DNA from 2 places in the Marinobacterium sp. MBR-111 genome. Region 2 is predicted to be linked to the other one. Evidence: predicted binding sites of a transcription regulator. Region 2 holds the regulator's gene; the other holds the start of a gene.
The links. The regulator PhoB, encoded in region 2, activates phosphate uptake and scavenging genes when phosphate is short. The targets are predictions, from matches to a motif close to TGTCATANNNNTGTCANA.

Region 1 (8,467 bases), on a different contig from region 2:
GCTGGCGTTGGATGGAAGCTATTCACTGACCGAGAAGTATCTCCTTCTCTCAAAGAGAACCTTCAGTGGATCAGGCCTGCTCTTGCCGACATTCGCTGGGAGCAGTTCAGTAGTGAGGTAGAGGATTCCAGCTCTACAGAATTGATTACTAGGCTTGCTACCTATTCTGAGCAAAAAGCTACGAGGTGTTGTGCTCGCTTGGATGATGAATATGGGCTTGAGCCTGGTTCACATGTGCAAATGCTGCGGTATGGGGTAGCAACACGACAAATAAAAGCACCACTTCAAAAAGCATATCACGACTGGAAATGCTCAGAACTCGTTTTTGATGGCGTGGCCTCTACACAATGGAGGTTAAGTCATGCAAATTAATACAGTTCTACAAGCTCCTGTTTCAGAGCAGAGAATCCGAGTTCTGTTCACCAACCTTGAAAATTATCAGGTGATTGATGTTGATGATCAGAATGCTTGGCCGTTTACATTAACGTCAGAAGAGCTGGAAGACTTCCAGGAAACCACAGACCCTTTCCCGATCCCTTCAGTCCAGGAAGGCACATTAGCTGCGCAAAAGCGTGATGAAGCAGTATCTGCACTGAAGCCCCTACTCGAGAAGCATGAAGCTTTATTCGAGAAGAAAACGCGGAATGAACTCATAAGATTGGCGGTCGAACAATCGGGACGACCTCGCCTGTTCATTGTTCGTGCTCTTCGCCGTTTCTGGCAAAGAGGGATGTCTCCGAATGCTCTCGCACCTGACTATCAACAATGTGGAGGGAGTGGCAAGCCACGACGAAATTTGGACAAAAAGCTGGGCCGGAAGCGTTCGGTCTCACCGGGGGAAGGACTTGTCGTAACTGAGGATGTGGCGGATATATTTCGCACGGCAATTGAGACAAGCTATCTCGTAGGAAAGCCAGTGCCGATGTCAGTTGTACTCAATAAAGCCAACGGCCTCCTGCGGTCCCGTTACCCTGATATAACACCAGGTCGATTGGCGACACGGGGCCAGCTTCAATACTTCTACTCTAAGAACTATCGAAAGCATGAAGCTGAAAAACGTCGAATGCCAGCTCGGGCATACGATAAAGACATCAAACCCCTAATCAGTACGGCAGCGACCAATAATTTCGGCCCAGGAGCTCGTTACGAAATTGACGCAACCATAGTGGATCTGTATCTGGTTTCAGATGAAGACCCTGAAAAAATTGTAGGGCGTCCAGTGTTGTATCTCGTGAAGGATGTATTCAGCCGTATGATTGCAGGTATGTATATCGGCTTTGAAACACCCTCGTGGGTTACTGCAGGTATGGCTCTAGCGAATGCGTTCTGCAGCAAGGTTGAGTACTGCGCGCGTTACGGTATTGAGATTACTGATAGTGACTGGCCTGCAGTCGGTATTCCGGCCAGCATTCTGGCAGATAGAGGTGAGCTGCTTTCCCGTCAGGCTGACACACTGGTGAATCGATTTGGAATTCAACTAAGCAACACCAGAGCCTATAGAGGCGATGACAAGGGTATCTGCGAGCGGCACTTCAACACTATTCAAGCTGAGTTCAAACCCTATGTTGGCGGAGTGGTAGAGCCTGTTAATGGCAAAAAACGGACAGGGAAACGCTACGAGCTTGATGCAGAGTTGGGCCTATCTGCTTTTACGGAGATGATGATTCATCTTGTACTCCGCCATAACACCAGTCATGTCGTAAAAGACTACGATTTCGCTCCGGATATGCCGAATGATCTGGCAGCTGTTCCTATTGCGCTTTGGAACTGGGGAGTTAGCAACCGGACAGGAAAGCTGCGTACCTGTGACGAGAGGCTAGCCAGAATTAACCTGTTGCCAAACGAAACTGCAACGATTTCTGAGGTAGGTATCAAACTGCGTGGAATCAACTATACATGCCAGGAAGCGTTGAAAGCTGGATGGTTCGACCGGATCAAACAGAACCGTCCAACCAAAATTGAAGCAGCTTTTGATCCTCGAAACACCAATGAGATATTTATCAGACCAGTTGCTGGCGATGATGAGTATTGGGTCTGCGATCTTTCAGATCGTAGCCGCAGCTATCGAGGAATGACATTTGTGGAAGCGGCTCAAAAGCAATATGAGAGAAAGAGAGCACAGGCATCTGCCAAGCAGCGGGCAGACTATTCAAGTATCGACACCTTGGATGCTATCGACCATATAGTCCAACGTGAGCGAGCGAAGAAACCCTCAAAGCCATCTCTGCCAGCGAGCCGTAGGTTGATGGGCATTCGTGATAATCGGCGCGATGAGTTGGCAGCAGAACGTCAGCGTACATCATTAAGTAAGCCAGATTCTGCCAGTTCCACTGGCCATAAGGCTTTGGTTATCGATATCAAAACGCGAAGTGAACCCTGCCTGGATTATCCTGATCTGGATTCGTTCTTGGAGGATGGAGATGATTAAGCATCCCCTGGCGCATTACATCGAGGCCGAAATCCCCGACTATGCTGGGCATCCTTTGATTAATGCACTTCCGCCGATTAATTCCCCTCAGGAAACGGCTAAGAAGCTAAATCGTTATCCAACGGTTGGCGACAGTGAGAAGAAGCTGCCTGGGCACATTCGTCGCCATGCGATGATGAGGATATTGGATCAGTTCCTCTATCCGACCAAGTCGCATTTGCAACTGGAACAAATGCTCTCGAGCATGATTCGTCGGGGCTACCTGAGTCGGAACATAGCCGATGCCAGCCACCAACGTAATCTTGATACTGTTGGTTATACAGACTTCAAATCTGCCAGCCGTAATGCAGGCAATGAATCTCTGGTTAGTTCGGTGATTGGCTGCTCGGGAACAGGTAAATCGACAGCTGTAGAGGCGATTCTGAGCTGCTATCCGCAAGTGATATATCACCCTGACTATCAGCATACCCAGCTGGTTTGGCTGAAGGTTGAGTGTCCCCATGATGGTTCCGTCAGGCATCTCTGCATCAACTTTTTCAGAGCGGTTGATGATGCCCTTGGCACAGATTATCAACAGTTATTTGTAAAATCGCGCTCTTCTGCAGAGTCGATGCTAGGTGACGTAGCGAGAGTAGTTGCGCTTCATTCGGTAGGCTTGCTGGCTATCGATGAAATTCAGCACTTGGAAAAATCCAAGTCGGGAGGCTCCCAGAAAATGCTGAATTTCTTTGTCACCCTGACCAATGTGATCAAGGTGCCGGTGCTGTTTATTGGTACCCCGAAAGCACTGGATCTGTTTACACCGACCATGCGTTCAGCTCGCAGGGCTGCCCAATTTGGCAGTCTGAACTGGAACCGCTTCGAACGTTCAGACAAGCCGGAACAAGACGCGGAGTGGGAGCGTTTCATCAAAAGGCTCTGGAAGCTGCAGTGGTTTGAAGCTCCGACTCCACTCACTGAGCCGATGAAAGACTTGTTCTGGGAGTTCACCCAGGGTATCCCTCATGTAGCGGTATCGCTGTTCTATCTCTGTCAGACCCGTGCTGTCATGGCCAGACGAGAGGTGATCGATCAGCTTCTTGTAGAAAAGGTCTTCAATGAAGAGCTTTCGCTAATCCACCCTATGATTAAGGCATTGCGAAGTGGCAGAAAAGAACAAATTCTGGCCTATGCTGACTTGGACATACCAACTGATACTATTCGCGCATCTGGCATCCATGTTGCTGATCCAGAGCTTCCACATACTTCTACTGAGCCTCAACAAGCCAGCAAAGCCCAACAGTTGATCGATATGTTGATGCAAATGGGTATTGGATCGGACATAGCCCCCGTGGTGGCCGAACAAGCTATTGAAGAGAAACCGGATGAGGATCTTTTGGGTCTGGTTGCACATATTCGAGCCTTACAGGAAAAGCCTACCCCTAAGCAGGTTTCTAAGAAAGCAGTGGCCAAACCGGCCAAGCCGGTGTATCTGAAAAATGATTTGCGGCTGGTTCGACAGAGCAGTGGTACTGAGACCTATAGCAAGTTTCAGGAAATGGGCGTTGTTATCCGGCTGGACAGCTTCCTGTGATTAGATCCGACCACATGGTATCAGACTTAATATACTAATGGGTTCGAAAGTAAGCGAACATCATTTATAATGTAGGCTCCGTTCGCCAAGCTTATCGGATATTTACACACATGCGCCACGATGACGGTCGTAAACTTGATCACAAAACATTAGAAGCCATTCGCGTTCGCGCCGTTCAACGGGTCATGGATGGCGAGAGTCCAGAAGTCGTCATCAAAGCGCTGGGGATGAGCCGAGCACGAATCTATGAATGGCTGGCTGCCTACCGCGAGGGTGGCTTTGACGCGCTCAAGGCCAAGCAGATTTCCGGTCGTCCCAAGAAACTGAGCGGTGCTCAGATCCGGGAGCTGTATATCTGGATAACGACCTTTACGCCGGACCAGTTGAAGTTTGATTTTGCCCTGTGGACTCGGGGCCGAGTGCGTGAGCTCATCCGGCAAAAGTTCAACGTCCGGTTAAGCGATGTCTCGGTCGGTCGTCTGCTTCGAAACCTGGGGCTGACGCCTCAGAAACCCCTGCATCGGGCCTACCAGCAAAAGCCAGAGGCCGTGAAACAATGGAAAGAAGAGACCTACCCGGAAATTCGCAAGGAAGCAAAAAAAGTCGGCGCCACCATCTATTTCGGCGATGAAGCCAGCATTCGGTCTGATTATCACAGTGGCACCACCTGGGCACCCAGGGGTGAAACTCCGATCATCCGTAATACGGGCAGTCGCTTCAGCATCAATCTGATCTCGGCCATCTCGCCTCGCGGCGAGCTTCGCTTTAAGACCATTCAGGGCAACATGAACACCGATGCGTTTCTTGGTTTCCTCAAGGCTCTGGTGCAAGACGTTGACAAGCCGGTTTTCCTGATCCTCGATAACCACCCGGTTCATCATGCTCGTCGGGTTCGAGACTATGTTGAGAGTCTCGACGGCAAGCTCAGGTTGTTCTTCCTGCCGCCGTACTCGCCGGAGCTGAATCCTGACGAGTCTGTTTGGGGCTATATCAAATACCATCACGTCGGTAAAAAGATCATTAACAGCAAAGAACAACTTCGGAGCACTGTTTACCGGCAGCTTCGACGTTTGCAAAAATTGCCACGACTATTGAAATCGTTTTTTGGCCATCCGGATTTGGCTTATATCTCCGGGTAATGTTCGCTTACTTTATTTCGAATTAGTAAGTGCAAGGCTGTCCTTGCCCACCCTTAAGGCCACACCTTGAATTGCTGCCCGTTTCCAGATCCACCCCACCATAGTCAGCACCTGGAAGCGCGACCTATTGGAGAGCGCGTCCGACCTCCTCGAAGGCAAGAGTATAGTCGGTAAGCAATTCGATGAACTCAGCACGGACGAACTGTACCGTGAGATTCGCCGACTGACGGTGGAACGCAATTTTTGTTGCTTAAGCTCCTGGGTGGCTCGTTCCACTTTGGCTGAGCTCCATGTATTTCACAGAGCCCTTCGGAAAATCCTTGCGAACCAAAAGCACTTCATCAACCTGTCACGTCAGTGACACGACGGTGTCATCTCTCAGCTTTACCGTTCAATTGTAACTCGCAATACGGCGAGCTTATTTATTGCAAAAGGTGATCCTGTGGCGCCAACTCAATCAACCAATGTGATGCTTCGAGTCGAGAGTATGGGCGTAACCTACCCGGGAAACGTCCTCGCGCTCAAACCCACCAACGTTCACTTTCACAAGGGCGAATTCACCGTGCTACTGGGACTTTCAGGCGCGGGTAAATCCACTCTGCTTCGTTCACTGAATCACCTGGTTAAGCCCACAACCGGGAAGGTTGTGTCTGGCGAGTTTGGTGAACTGACCAACCGTAGAATCCTGCGACAGCACCGCAGCCGCACCGCCATGGTGTTCCAGCATCACCAGCTGATCGAACGATACACCGCGTTACAGAATGTGCTGACAGGCAGACTTGCGTATCACGGTACTTGGCGAAGCCTGCTTCCCCTGCCCCGGCAGGACCTGGAGTTGGCTCTGCAATGCCTCGACCGCGTAGGTCTGGCTGACAAAGCGCTTTCCCGAGTAGATCAGTTGTCCGGCGGCCAGCAGCAGCGGGTTGGAATCGCCAGAGCATTGGTGCAGCAACCATCCATGATTCTTGCCGATGAGCCCGTTGCCAGCCTGGATCCGGCCACTTCTGAAAAGGTACTCGGCCTACTGCGCGATATTTGTCAGGAAGATGGAATCACCGCGGTTATTTCCTTGCACCAATTGGAATACGCCCAGCGTTTTGCAGACCGGATCATCGGCCTTTCGAACGCTCATATCGTTTTTGACGATGCTCCTGAAAACCTGAAATCGAAACACCTGGACGAGATTTACCACCGTTCACCCAGCGTGGTAGCTGCGGAAGGCAAACCAGCCATCCATAAACCTAAGACCACCCCGATAACGACAGACGTACTGGAGATAGCACAATGAAGACAATGATTCACTCTTTGCTGGCTCTGATAATGATGCTCGGCATCCATTGGTCAGCCCATGCCGCAGATACAGACCCTGATCTTTTGAAAGTTGCCTTGCTGCCGGATGAGAACGCGTCAGAACTGATCAAGCGAAACCAACCTTTGAAGGATTACCTGGAAACCACTCTTGGTAAGGAAGTAGAACTGATTGTTACCACCGATTACTCCTCCATGATCGAAGCCATGCGTTTTGGCCGAATTGACCTGGCTTACTTTGGTCCGTTGTCCTATGTGATGGCCAAGAGTAAGAGTGACATTGAACCCTTTGCCGCCATGGTGGTAGACGGGAAGCCGACTTATCGCTCCATCATTATTGCCAATGCGGACTCTGGCGTTGGCTCCTTCGCGGATATCAAAGGCAAGAAAATGGCCTACGGTGACCGCGCATCCACTTCCAGCCACCTGATCCCCAAGACCGTACTCCTTGAGAAGGCAGAGCTCGAAGCCGGAAAGGACTATGAGGCTCATTTCGTCGGTAGCCATGACGCTGTTGCGGTTAACGTCGCCAATGGCAATGCCGACGCCGGAGGGTTGTCCGAAGTTATCTTCGAGCATGTGATGGACCTCGGTTTGATTGATCGGAGCAAGGTCAAAGTGCTGGGCTACAGCGGTGACTTTCCTCAATACCCCTGGGCCATGCGTTCGAACCTGGCCCCTGAGCTGAAGAGCAACATTCAGAAAGCCTTTCTGCAGATCGATGACCCGGAGATTCTCGACAACCTGAAGGCTGAGGGATTCGCGGCAATTACCGACGAAGATTACGATGTCATCCGCGCTATGGGTGGCCTGCTCAATCTTGATTTCGCAAAAATGTGAGGAGTGCCCCATGAACTATACAACGACGGAACCGGCGACTCTGTCGCCGGCCCCGTCGGCCTCCGTGCTGGATGAGCACGCGAAAGGCTGGCGGAAAAAACTCGGACAGTCGCTGTTAGTGCTGCTCATCATTTTTGTCGCAAGTTGGCACGTAGGGCTGCTCAATTTCAATACACTTGCCAATGGCGTGCCAGCCATAGGCACACTCATTGGCGAATCTCTTCCACCTGACTTCACCAATGTGGCCAGCTGGGTGTCGCCGTTAATCGACACGCTTGCGATGAGCATTGCCGGTACTGCCATTGCAGTAACCTTGTCTGTGCCACTGGCATTCCTGGCTGCGCGCAACACCTCTCCACATCCGGTGGTGTTCCAAGTAACTCGAACCCTTTTAAACGGTTTGCGTTCAGTCCCGGAACTGATCATGGGCATCATCTTCGTGGCTGCTGTTGGTTTTGGGGCGTTGCCTGGCGTACTGGCGCTCGGTCTTCACTCCATTGGCATGGTTGGAAAGTTTTTTGCCGAAGCGATTGAGCATGTAGATGAGGCGCCAGTGGAAGCGGCCGATGCTGCCGGCGCTACTCGCTTGCAGGTGCTCTATCACGCCGTGCTGCCACAAGTACTTCCTCAATTCGCGGACGTGTCCATTTATCGCTGGGAATACAATTTCCGTGCCTCGACCGTAATGGGCATGGTGGGTGCCGGTGGTATTGGCTTCGAATTGATGGGCTCGCTGAGAATCATGCAGTATCAGGAAGTCAGCGCCATTCTCATTGTCATCTTGTTGATGGTCACCGTCGTGGACAGTCTCAGTGGCCGCCTTCGTAAGAAATTCAAATAAGGACCATCTATGAAACCCAAGGTTGTGATAACCCATAAGATCCATGACAGTGTTCTGGATGAACTTGCCCAAGATTGCGAGCTGGTCACCAACCAATCCGGCGCCACGTTGCCCCAGGAGGAAGTGGCTGCGCGCGTTGCAGACGCTGATGCGATGATGGCGTTCATGCCAGACCGAGTTGGAGTGGAGTTCCTACAGGGGTGTCCGCGCTTGAAGGTGATTGGTGCAGCCCTGAAAGGCTATGACAACTTTGATGTGGATGCCTGCACGCGTCATGGGGTTTGGCTGACATTTGTACCGGATTTGCTAACCGTGCCTACTGCAGAGCTAACGGTCGG
Region 2 (8,467 bases):
TACGTGGCGGCAGTTATCTGCTGCGTGGAGCGGCCATGCTGCCGCAACCGGGTATTCGGCGTTTTGTGCTGGTACCGCTGCTGATCAACCTGTTGCTGTTCATTGCCGCCATTTGGCTGCTGATTCAGCAATTCACCCACTGGGTCGAGTATGGGCTGGGATATCTGCCTGACTGGGCCGGTTTTCTCTATTGGCTTTTCTGGCCCCTGTTCGCCCTGGTGGTGATGGTGGGGGTGTATTACGGCTTTTCCATCGTGGCCAATCTGATAGCAGCGCCCTTTAACGGCTTTCTGGCCGAGAAGGTGGAGCATAGGCTGCGCGGTGCTCCGCTGGTGGATGAGGGCTGGGGCGCGGTGCTGGCGATGATTCCACGGGCGCTGCAGCGGGAGCTGCAGAAGCTGGGCTACTATCTGCCACGCTTTCTGCTGTTACTGTTGATTACGTTTATACCGGGCCTGAATCTGCTCTCGCCACTGCTTTGGTTTCTGTTCGGGGCCTGGATGATGTCGATTCAGTACTGCGATTACCCGATGGACAACAACAAGGTCAGCTTTCCACAGATGAAGCAGTTGATGAAGGCGCGTCGAGTAACGTCGATCGGGTTTGGCGGGCTGGTTCAGCTGGGTATGCTGGTGCCGGTGCTGAATTTGTTTTTGATGCCGGCAGCGGTTGTGGGCGCGACTATTTTCTGGGTGGAGGAGTATGCCGCCGAAGCCAGGGATATCAATCCCGGGGCGGCACTACCAGCTCAGCGGGGAAATGGCAGCTGAAGCAGCTGCCCCTGCCAGGCTTGCTGTCGATCTCCAGCCGGGCGCCAAGGCGCATCAATACATGCTTGACGATGGCCAGCCCAAGCCCGGTACCGCCACTGGCGGACGAGCGGCTGTCGTCCACGCGATAGAAACGCTCGGTGAGGTGAGGAATGTGGCGTGCCTCTATCCCGATACCGCTGTCGGTCACACTGAAATGGCCGCCTTTGGCATCAGCCCACCAGCGGATCAGGATATGGCCCTCATCGGGGGTATAACGCACGGCATTAAACACCAGATTGGACAGCGCACTCTGTAGCTCTGCCGGAACACCCAGCAGGTCATGTTGTGGATCTATCTGCAGCTCGAATTGATGCTGGCGCTCTCCTGAAAGGGTAACGGCATCTTCATGAATATGGCTGATCAGGCTTTGGATCAGCACTGGCTTGAGCGTGGCGGCCTGACGTGAGGTGGCCTCCAGTCGCGACAGCAGCAACAGATCCTGGACCAGGTTTTCCATTCGTCGCGCTTGCTGTTGCATTTGACTGAGCCCCCGCATCAGCGGTTTGGGCAGGTCCTGATCGAGGAAGGTTTCAAGGTAACCCCGAATGACCGTCAGTGGGGTGCGCAGTTCATGCGATGCGTTGGCCACGAAGTTCTGCCGAGTCTGCTCCAGCTGGGTCAGTCGGGTGATGTCACGGGCCACCAGCAGGCGATCATCCGCGCCAAAAAGGCTGATCTGATACTGCAGTCGGGTATCGCCGCCCAGCGGTGATGGCAGCTCCAGCGGCTCCTGATAGCGGCCCTTGCGGTAGTAATCCACAAATACGGGATCACGTACCAGATTCAGCAGCGGCTTGCCTCGGTCGGATGCATGACGCAGCCCAAGCAGCCGCTCGGCGGCCAGATTCCACCATTCCAGGTTATTGTTGCGATCGATGATGATGACTGCATCGGGCAGGGCCGCTGAAGACTGCTGAAAGCGTGAGATGACGTTGCGCAAAGAAGCTTCGCGTGCCTGAGTGCGCTTTTGCATGCGTGCCAACGCGTCCAGAATTTCGCCCCAGGCACCGGGCAGCTCGGGTGGCTCTTCAGATGTATCGCCGACCAGCCACTCACGCAGGACATTGAAGCGACGGATCTGAATCACGGCCCACACGATCATGCCAAGGGTGATGCCGGCAATCGGGAAGCCCAGCACCGCACCCAGAATCAGGCCCAGACCGGCACTGAGCAGCAGGCTCATCAGCAGCGAGTGCCGCGCTATGTGCATGAAGTCATTCCATTCCGATCCTGTGAATGTGGTGACCGAAGCCGATCAGGCCACCTGTGCCGAGAAACGATATCCGGTGCCACGTACCGTCTGTACCAGATAGTCGTGACGCTCGCCCAACGCCTTGCGCAGGCGGCGAATGTGGACATCGACGGTACGCTCTTCCACATATACATTGCCGCCCCACACCATATCCAGCAGCTGGCTGCGGGTATAGGCACGATCCGGATGTGTCATGAAAAACTGCAGCAGGCGAAATTCGGTTGGCCCAAGCTCCAGCGGTCGGCTCTCTGCAGTAACGCGATGCGAAACAGGGTCCAGAGTCAGACTGTCCACCGTGACCGGCTCTTCCACCCCCTTGGGTGTGGCGCGGCGCAGCACGGCCTTGAGTCGTGCGACCAGCTCACGTGGCGAGAACGGCTTGGTGATGTAGTCATCCACACCGGCTTCCAGCCCCTGAATCTTGTTGTCCTCATCGGCCTTTGCAGTCAGCATGATGATCGGGATGTCAGCCGTCACTTCATCCTTGCGCAGGCGGCGGGCGAACTCGATACCGCTGGTACCGGGCATCATCCAGTCCAGCAACAGCATATCGGGTTTGTTATCGACGATGCGGGCATGAGCGGACTGGGCACTGTCTGCCTCATCACATTCGTAACCTGCCATCTCCAATGCTACCGCAATCATTTCGCGGATCGGTGCTTCGTCATCAACGATCAGTACGCGTTTGGACGCAGACATGTTTCTGCCTCTTTTACAGACATTTAATCAGAGTCTGGTATTACAAGACGTTTTGGTTACACAAATATGACATTGGCAGATTTTCTTTCACTTGTCAGTGTCGGCTCAGGTGCGCAGCGCGTATTCCAGTATCAGGCCGAGCAGCACCAACAGCTCGGCATAGTGGTTGTTGAGGAAGGCGCGGAAGCAGGGCATCCGTTCGCGGGCGCGGATCAGCCAGTGCTGGTAGACAAACAGGGTGGCGGCACCGGCCAGCCCCAGCCAATACCAGAGCCCCAGTTGCTCAATCTGACCTACCCAGAGCATCACTACCAGAGTGGCCAGTTGCAGCAGGGCGATGATGAGACGGTCGTGGCGGCCAAACAGCACTGCAGTGGATTTGACGCCAATTTTCAGGTCATCGTCACGATCCACCATGGCATACTGGGTGTCATAGGCCACAGTCCAGAGCAGCTTGGCCAGGTAGAGCAGCCAAGCGGTCAGCGGCAGTGCTTCCTGAGTGGCGGTGAACGCCATTGGAATGGCCCAGCCAAAAGCCGCTCCCAGCACCAGCTGTGGCAGGTGAGTATAGCGTTTCATGAACGGGTAGATAAACGCCAATGCAAGGCCGCCGAAGGACATCAGGATGGTCATGCCGTTGGTCATCAGCACCAGCAGAAACGAGACCAGCATCAGACCGCAGAAAAGATAGATCGCTTCACGCTCACGGACTCGGCCTGATGGCAGTGGACGATTGAGGGTGCGTTTGACGTGGCCATCAATATGTCGGTCGGCAAAGTCGTTGATGACACAGCCGGCAGAGCGGGTCAGGAACACACCCAGACAGAAGATCAGCAGCAGATCCAGCGCTGGCAGGCCTTCCGATGCGATCCAGAGTGCCCACAGGGTCGGCCAGAGCAGCAGGTAGGTGCCGATCGGTCGGTCGGCACGCATCAGGTGCACATAGGCCTGCAGCTTCTGCTTTAATGGGTGCTGTGACGGGGTCGTTGCCTGCATGATCACTCCTGAGCGGTCAGAGCGGGTATTGTACGTGCTCCATGGCCGGGAGAAAAACTTCGCATACCAGCAAGGGCTTGTGGTGCAGACGGAACACGGAGCGTCGTGCCCAATAGTGCTGCCCGCCGCTGTCTTGCAGCCGGCAGGCGCGCAGCGGGGCACGTTCAAGGCTGGGGTCACGGAACAGGTAGGAACCGAGGGAGCGCGAGCCCAGTCGCAGCAGGCGTCGCTCCACCCCGGTCAGCGTGGTGGCGGGAATGACCGTTCGAGCGAACACCCAGGGTTCGGCATTACGGCCCAGCAGCTCAACCTCCCGAATCAGGGCGCGACGTCGCGCCCTGATCCCGAGTGCCCGTGCCTCGTCGGCGCTCGGATACTGCCAGCATTCGCTCAGCACGCGAACGCTGAACTCGCCCCCGGCCGCACGCTGCAGGCGCTGGCTCAGCGAGCCCGAGTCATACAGCCAGGGGCGCCAGTGTGCCGGCACCTGGAAACTGCTGCTGCCCGCAAGCAGCCAGTGCCGGTGGGGAGAATGGATGAGCAGAGATTCGCGTGCTGACACCTGAAGGGCTTCCGTTAGTGAGACGGCCCCAAGTCTAGCATTTTCACCCACTCAAGTGCTGTAGTGCGGGTTACTCTTCTGTGCTGCTTTCATCGCTCAGCAGTGTGTCGGCTTCGTCCTCAACGGTCTGGCGGATCTGCTTCAGGCTGCGGTGGCGCACGTCGGTACCGCTGACCTGATAGATCAGGTGCTCGGCCAGGTTACGGGCATGGTCACCGATGCGTTCAAGGCTGCGAAGAGCCCAGATGACACTCAGTACGGAAGAGATCGCACGCGGATCTTCCATCATATAGGTCACGAGTGAGCGCATGGCCGTGCGGTATTCACGGTCCACTTCCTTGTCCTGTTTGGCGACCAGGTAGGCCATCTCGATATCATTGCGAGCGAAAGCGGTCAGGACGTTGCGTACCATGTCGCGCACCAGATTGCCGATGTGGCGCACTTCTTGATGACCGCGTTGCGAAGTGCCGCTCTGTGCCAGTTCGATTGCTTGTCTGCAGATGCGGGACGCTTCATCACCAATGCGTTCGAGATCGGATACGGCACGGCTGATCGACACGATCAGACGCAGGTCGCTGGCTGCCGGCTGACGCCGGGCGATGGTAGTGGTGCAAAGATCATCGATCATCAGCTCCATGGCATTGGTCTGCTGGTCGACCTTGCGTGACGCCTCGGCACGATCCACATCCGCTGTCAGCAGCGCTTCGATGGCGTCATTGACCTGATGTTCCACCATGCCGCCCATGGTCAGCATCTGGGTACGGATGGTTTCCAGCTCTTCGTTGAACTGCTGGGAGATGTGGGTTGAGTAGTTGTCTTTTTCCAGTTCCACAGTGTTTGTCTCCGTTACGGACAGCTGGCCTAGCCATAGCGTCCGGTGATGTAATCTTCAGTCTGTCGTCTGGACGGCCGGGTAAACAGCTTCTCGGTCTCGCCAAATTCGATCAGACGCCCCTGATGCAGAAAGGCGGTGTAATCGGATACGCGGGCAGCCTGCTGCATGTTGTGTGTGACAATCAGGATGGTGAAGTCACGTTTCAGTTCATGAATCAGTTCCTCGATCTTAAGTGTCGAGATTGGGTCCAGTGCCGAGGCCGGCTCGTCCAGCAGCAGGACCTCGGGGCGAATGGCGATCGTGCGGGCGATCACCAGGCGCTGTTGCTGCCCCCCGGACAACCCCAGAGCACTCTCGTGCAGTCGGTCCTTGACCTCGTCCCAAAGTGCTGCCGAACGCAGCGCCCACTCAACGGTTTCATCCACCACTCGCTTTTTGCGGATGCCCTGAATCTTGAGGCCGAAGCTGACATTTTCATACACCGAAGCCGGAAACGGATTGGGCTTCTGGAACACCATGCCGACCCGACGTCGCAGCTCTGCCACATTGACTGATCGAGCGTAAATATCTTCATTATCCAGCAGAATTGTTCCAGAAATATTACAGTCCGCTGCCAGCTCACTCATGCGGTTGAAACAGCGCAACAGAGTCGACTTGCCGCAGCCGGACGGGCCTATAAAAGCGGTTACTCGGTTGCCGGGAAGATCCAGATTGATATTGCTCAGCGCACGGCTATCGCCATAGCGCAGGCTGAGGTCTCGCACTTGCAGCCGGGTGTCCGGGAGGTCAGATTCAGGGCTGGTGGTAGCCGGATCGGCCGATATCTGTGTGTCCAGGCGTATCAAGGCATAGCTCCGTTGATGAAGGTTGCACGCTAGAGTTCCGGTTCCAGTGTTCTGAATCGGGCCCGCAGATGGTTGCGCATCAGGATTGCTGACAGGTTCAGCAGCAGGATCACCAGCAACAACAGCAAAGCGGTAGCATAGACCAGTGGCTGAGCGGCTTCAGTGTTGGCGCTGTGGAAACCGACATCATAAATGTGAAAACCAAGGTGCATGAATTTCTGGTCCAGGTGCAGATAGGGGAAATGTCCGTCTACAGGCAGCTGGGGGACCAGCTTGACCACTCCTACCAACATCAGTGGCGCGACCTCACCAGCAGCCCTGGCGATCGCCAGAATCACTCCCGTCATCATGGCCGGGCTGGCCATGGGCAACACGACTCTCCACAGGGTTTCCGCCCGGGTTGCACCCAGTGCCAGGGCGCCTTCGCGCAGGCTGGACGGAATGGTGCGCAACCCCTCTTCGGTGGCCACGATCACCACCGGCAGTGTCAACAGGGCCAGGGTGGCCGATGCCCATAGCAGGCCGCCAGTGCCGAAGGTCGGTGCTGGCAGGGCTTCCGGGAAAAACAGCGCATCGATACTGCCCCCCAGAAAATAGACGAAAAAGCCGAGCCCGAAAATGCCGTATACAATGGAAGGTACCCCGGCCAGGTTGTTGACGGCGATGCGAATGATTCGGGTGAGCCGTCCCTGATAAGCGTATTCATGCAGGTATACGGCGGCCAGCACGCCGAATGGCGTGACCAGCAGTGACATCAGCAACACCATCAGCACGGTGCCGAACAGAGCGGGAAAGACGCCGCCCTCGGTATTACCCTCGCGGGGTGAGTCAGACAGGAACTCCCACAGCTTGATGCCAAAGTGTTCCAGCCTGTCGACAAGGCTCATGCCGTTCGGGCGGTAAGCGCGAATAACGTCCACCATGGCGAATTCCAGCACCCGTCCATCAGCCACTTCAACGTGGAAGTGGTCACGGGTGACCTGCTGTTGCAGGCGGGTCAGCCGTTTCTGCAGCAGATGATAGTCCTGCTCCAGGTCGGCCCGTTCACGGGCCAGAACCTCCAGTTGAGGCACCTTCAGTGGGCCGAGCAGCTCAAGCCGGCGCTGCTCCAGACGCAACTGTTCCAGCGTGCGGTTGATCTGCCCAAGCATGTTGCTTTCGATGCGATCAATTTCCTGCTGCAGTGCCTCTGTACGCTGCCGGCGCTGCTCGAATTCACGCCACAGCATGTCCTGATCGATGTCCGGGCCCTGCTGCAGCAGGGTGCCGTTTTCGCTCAATCCACGCAGATAGCCATACAGCTGTCCCCAACGAGTGCGCTCGAATACAGCCAGATGATCGGGGTAGTGCCGATCTGACAGGGCATTGTCCAGTACCCAAAAATAGTCACTGTCGCTGAATTCCCGATTGCCGCTGTGGATCAGGGTGCGCTGTACTTCAGCCTGTTTCGAGTCGAGTGACAGGCCTGCCTCCTGCAGCTGGCGTACGCTCACGTGCTCATGCTGGATGACTGCACCAATGACGCGCCGACTCTGACTGTCGGCCGTCACCTCTGCCTGCAACAGGCCTTTGGGCCAGAAGTGGGCCAGCCCCTGAATACTGATCAGCAGCAGAATACCCAGCAGGGTGAGCAGACATAGTGCAACGGCACCGGCATTGAGCCAAACCCAAGGGGTATCGGTATGAAACCATCGCATCAGTCGGTTATCAGAGCGCACGGTATTTCCTCCGCAGCTGCTGACGGATCAATTCGGCGATGGTGTTAACGACCAGTGTGAACAGGAACAGCAGCAGTGCGGTCAGGAACAGCACGCGGTAATGGCTGCTGCCGACGCTGGATTCAGGCATTTCGATGGCGATATTGGCGGCGAGGGTTCGCATTCCCTCGAAGATGTTCATCTCCATGATTGGGGTGTTGCCGGTGACCATCAGAACGATCATGGTTTCACCGATGGCACGCCCGAAGCCGATCATCAGGGCCGAAAAAATACCGGCGCTGGCAGCAGGCAGGATCATCCAGGTCAGCGCCTGCCAAGGGGTAGCCCCCAGTGCGAGAGCACCGTTACTGAGGTGGCGCGGTACGGCATGAATGGCATCTTCGGTGAGGGAAAACAGGGTGGGAATAATGGCAAACCCCATTGCAATACCGACGATCAGTGCGTTGCGTTGGTCATAACTGATACCCACCTGATTGCCGAGCCAGAGTACCAGCTGACCATCAAAAAGCCATGCCTCAATAGGCACTGCCAGTAGGAAGGCCAGCCAGGCCACCAGCGGAATCACCCCCAGCAGCAGGATCACGTCCCAGCCTTCAGGCAACAGGAAACGGATGCGTTGCGGCATTTTCTCCCACCCGAAGGCGAACAGCAGAATGCTGATCGGCAGCAGAAGGACCAGTAACAGGATGGCGGCCAGATGAACCTGCATGAACGGCGCCAGCCAGAGACCGGCGAGAAAACCCAAAAC

Region 1: a site for PhoB is predicted at 5,477-5,494, ahead of phnC (phosphonate ABC transporter ATP-binding protein). Genes of this name have one in related genera too.

What each region holds. Positions count from the first base shown of each region.
Region 1 is NZ_JBEPQA010000011.1:1,705-10,171, reverse strand. Features, by position in the region: gene ABIE61_RS09465 (heteromeric transposase endonuclease subunit TnsA) at 1-372, shown strand, start outside; gene ABIE61_RS09460 (TnsB C-terminal domain-containing protein) at 362-2,428, shown strand; gene ABIE61_RS09455 (ATP-binding protein) at 2,421-4,001, shown strand; gene ABIE61_RS09450 (IS630 family transposase) at 4,112-5,140, shown strand; gene phnC (phosphonate ABC transporter ATP-binding protein) at 5,610-6,428, shown strand; gene phnD (phosphate/phosphite/phosphonate ABC transporter substrate-binding protein) at 6,425-7,288, shown strand; gene phnE (phosphonate ABC transporter, permease protein PhnE) at 7,299-8,129, shown strand; gene ABIE61_RS09430 (phosphonate dehydrogenase) at 8,139-8,467, shown strand, end outside.
Region 2 is NZ_JBEPQA010000007.1:56,329-64,795, forward strand. Features, by position in the region: gene cysZ (sulfate transporter CysZ) at 1-770, shown strand, start outside; gene phoR (phosphate regulon sensor histidine kinase PhoR) at 724-2,022, opposite strand; gene phoB (phosphate regulon transcriptional regulator PhoB) at 2,068-2,763, opposite strand; gene ubiA (4-hydroxybenzoate octaprenyltransferase) at 2,869-3,759, opposite strand; gene ABIE61_RS07040 (chorismate--pyruvate lyase family protein) at 3,776-4,321, opposite strand; gene phoU (phosphate signaling complex protein PhoU) at 4,392-5,153, opposite strand; gene pstB (phosphate ABC transporter ATP-binding protein PstB) at 5,183-5,980, opposite strand; gene pstA (phosphate ABC transporter permease PstA) at 6,031-7,698, opposite strand; gene ABIE61_RS07060 (ABC transporter permease subunit) at 7,709-8,467, opposite strand, start outside.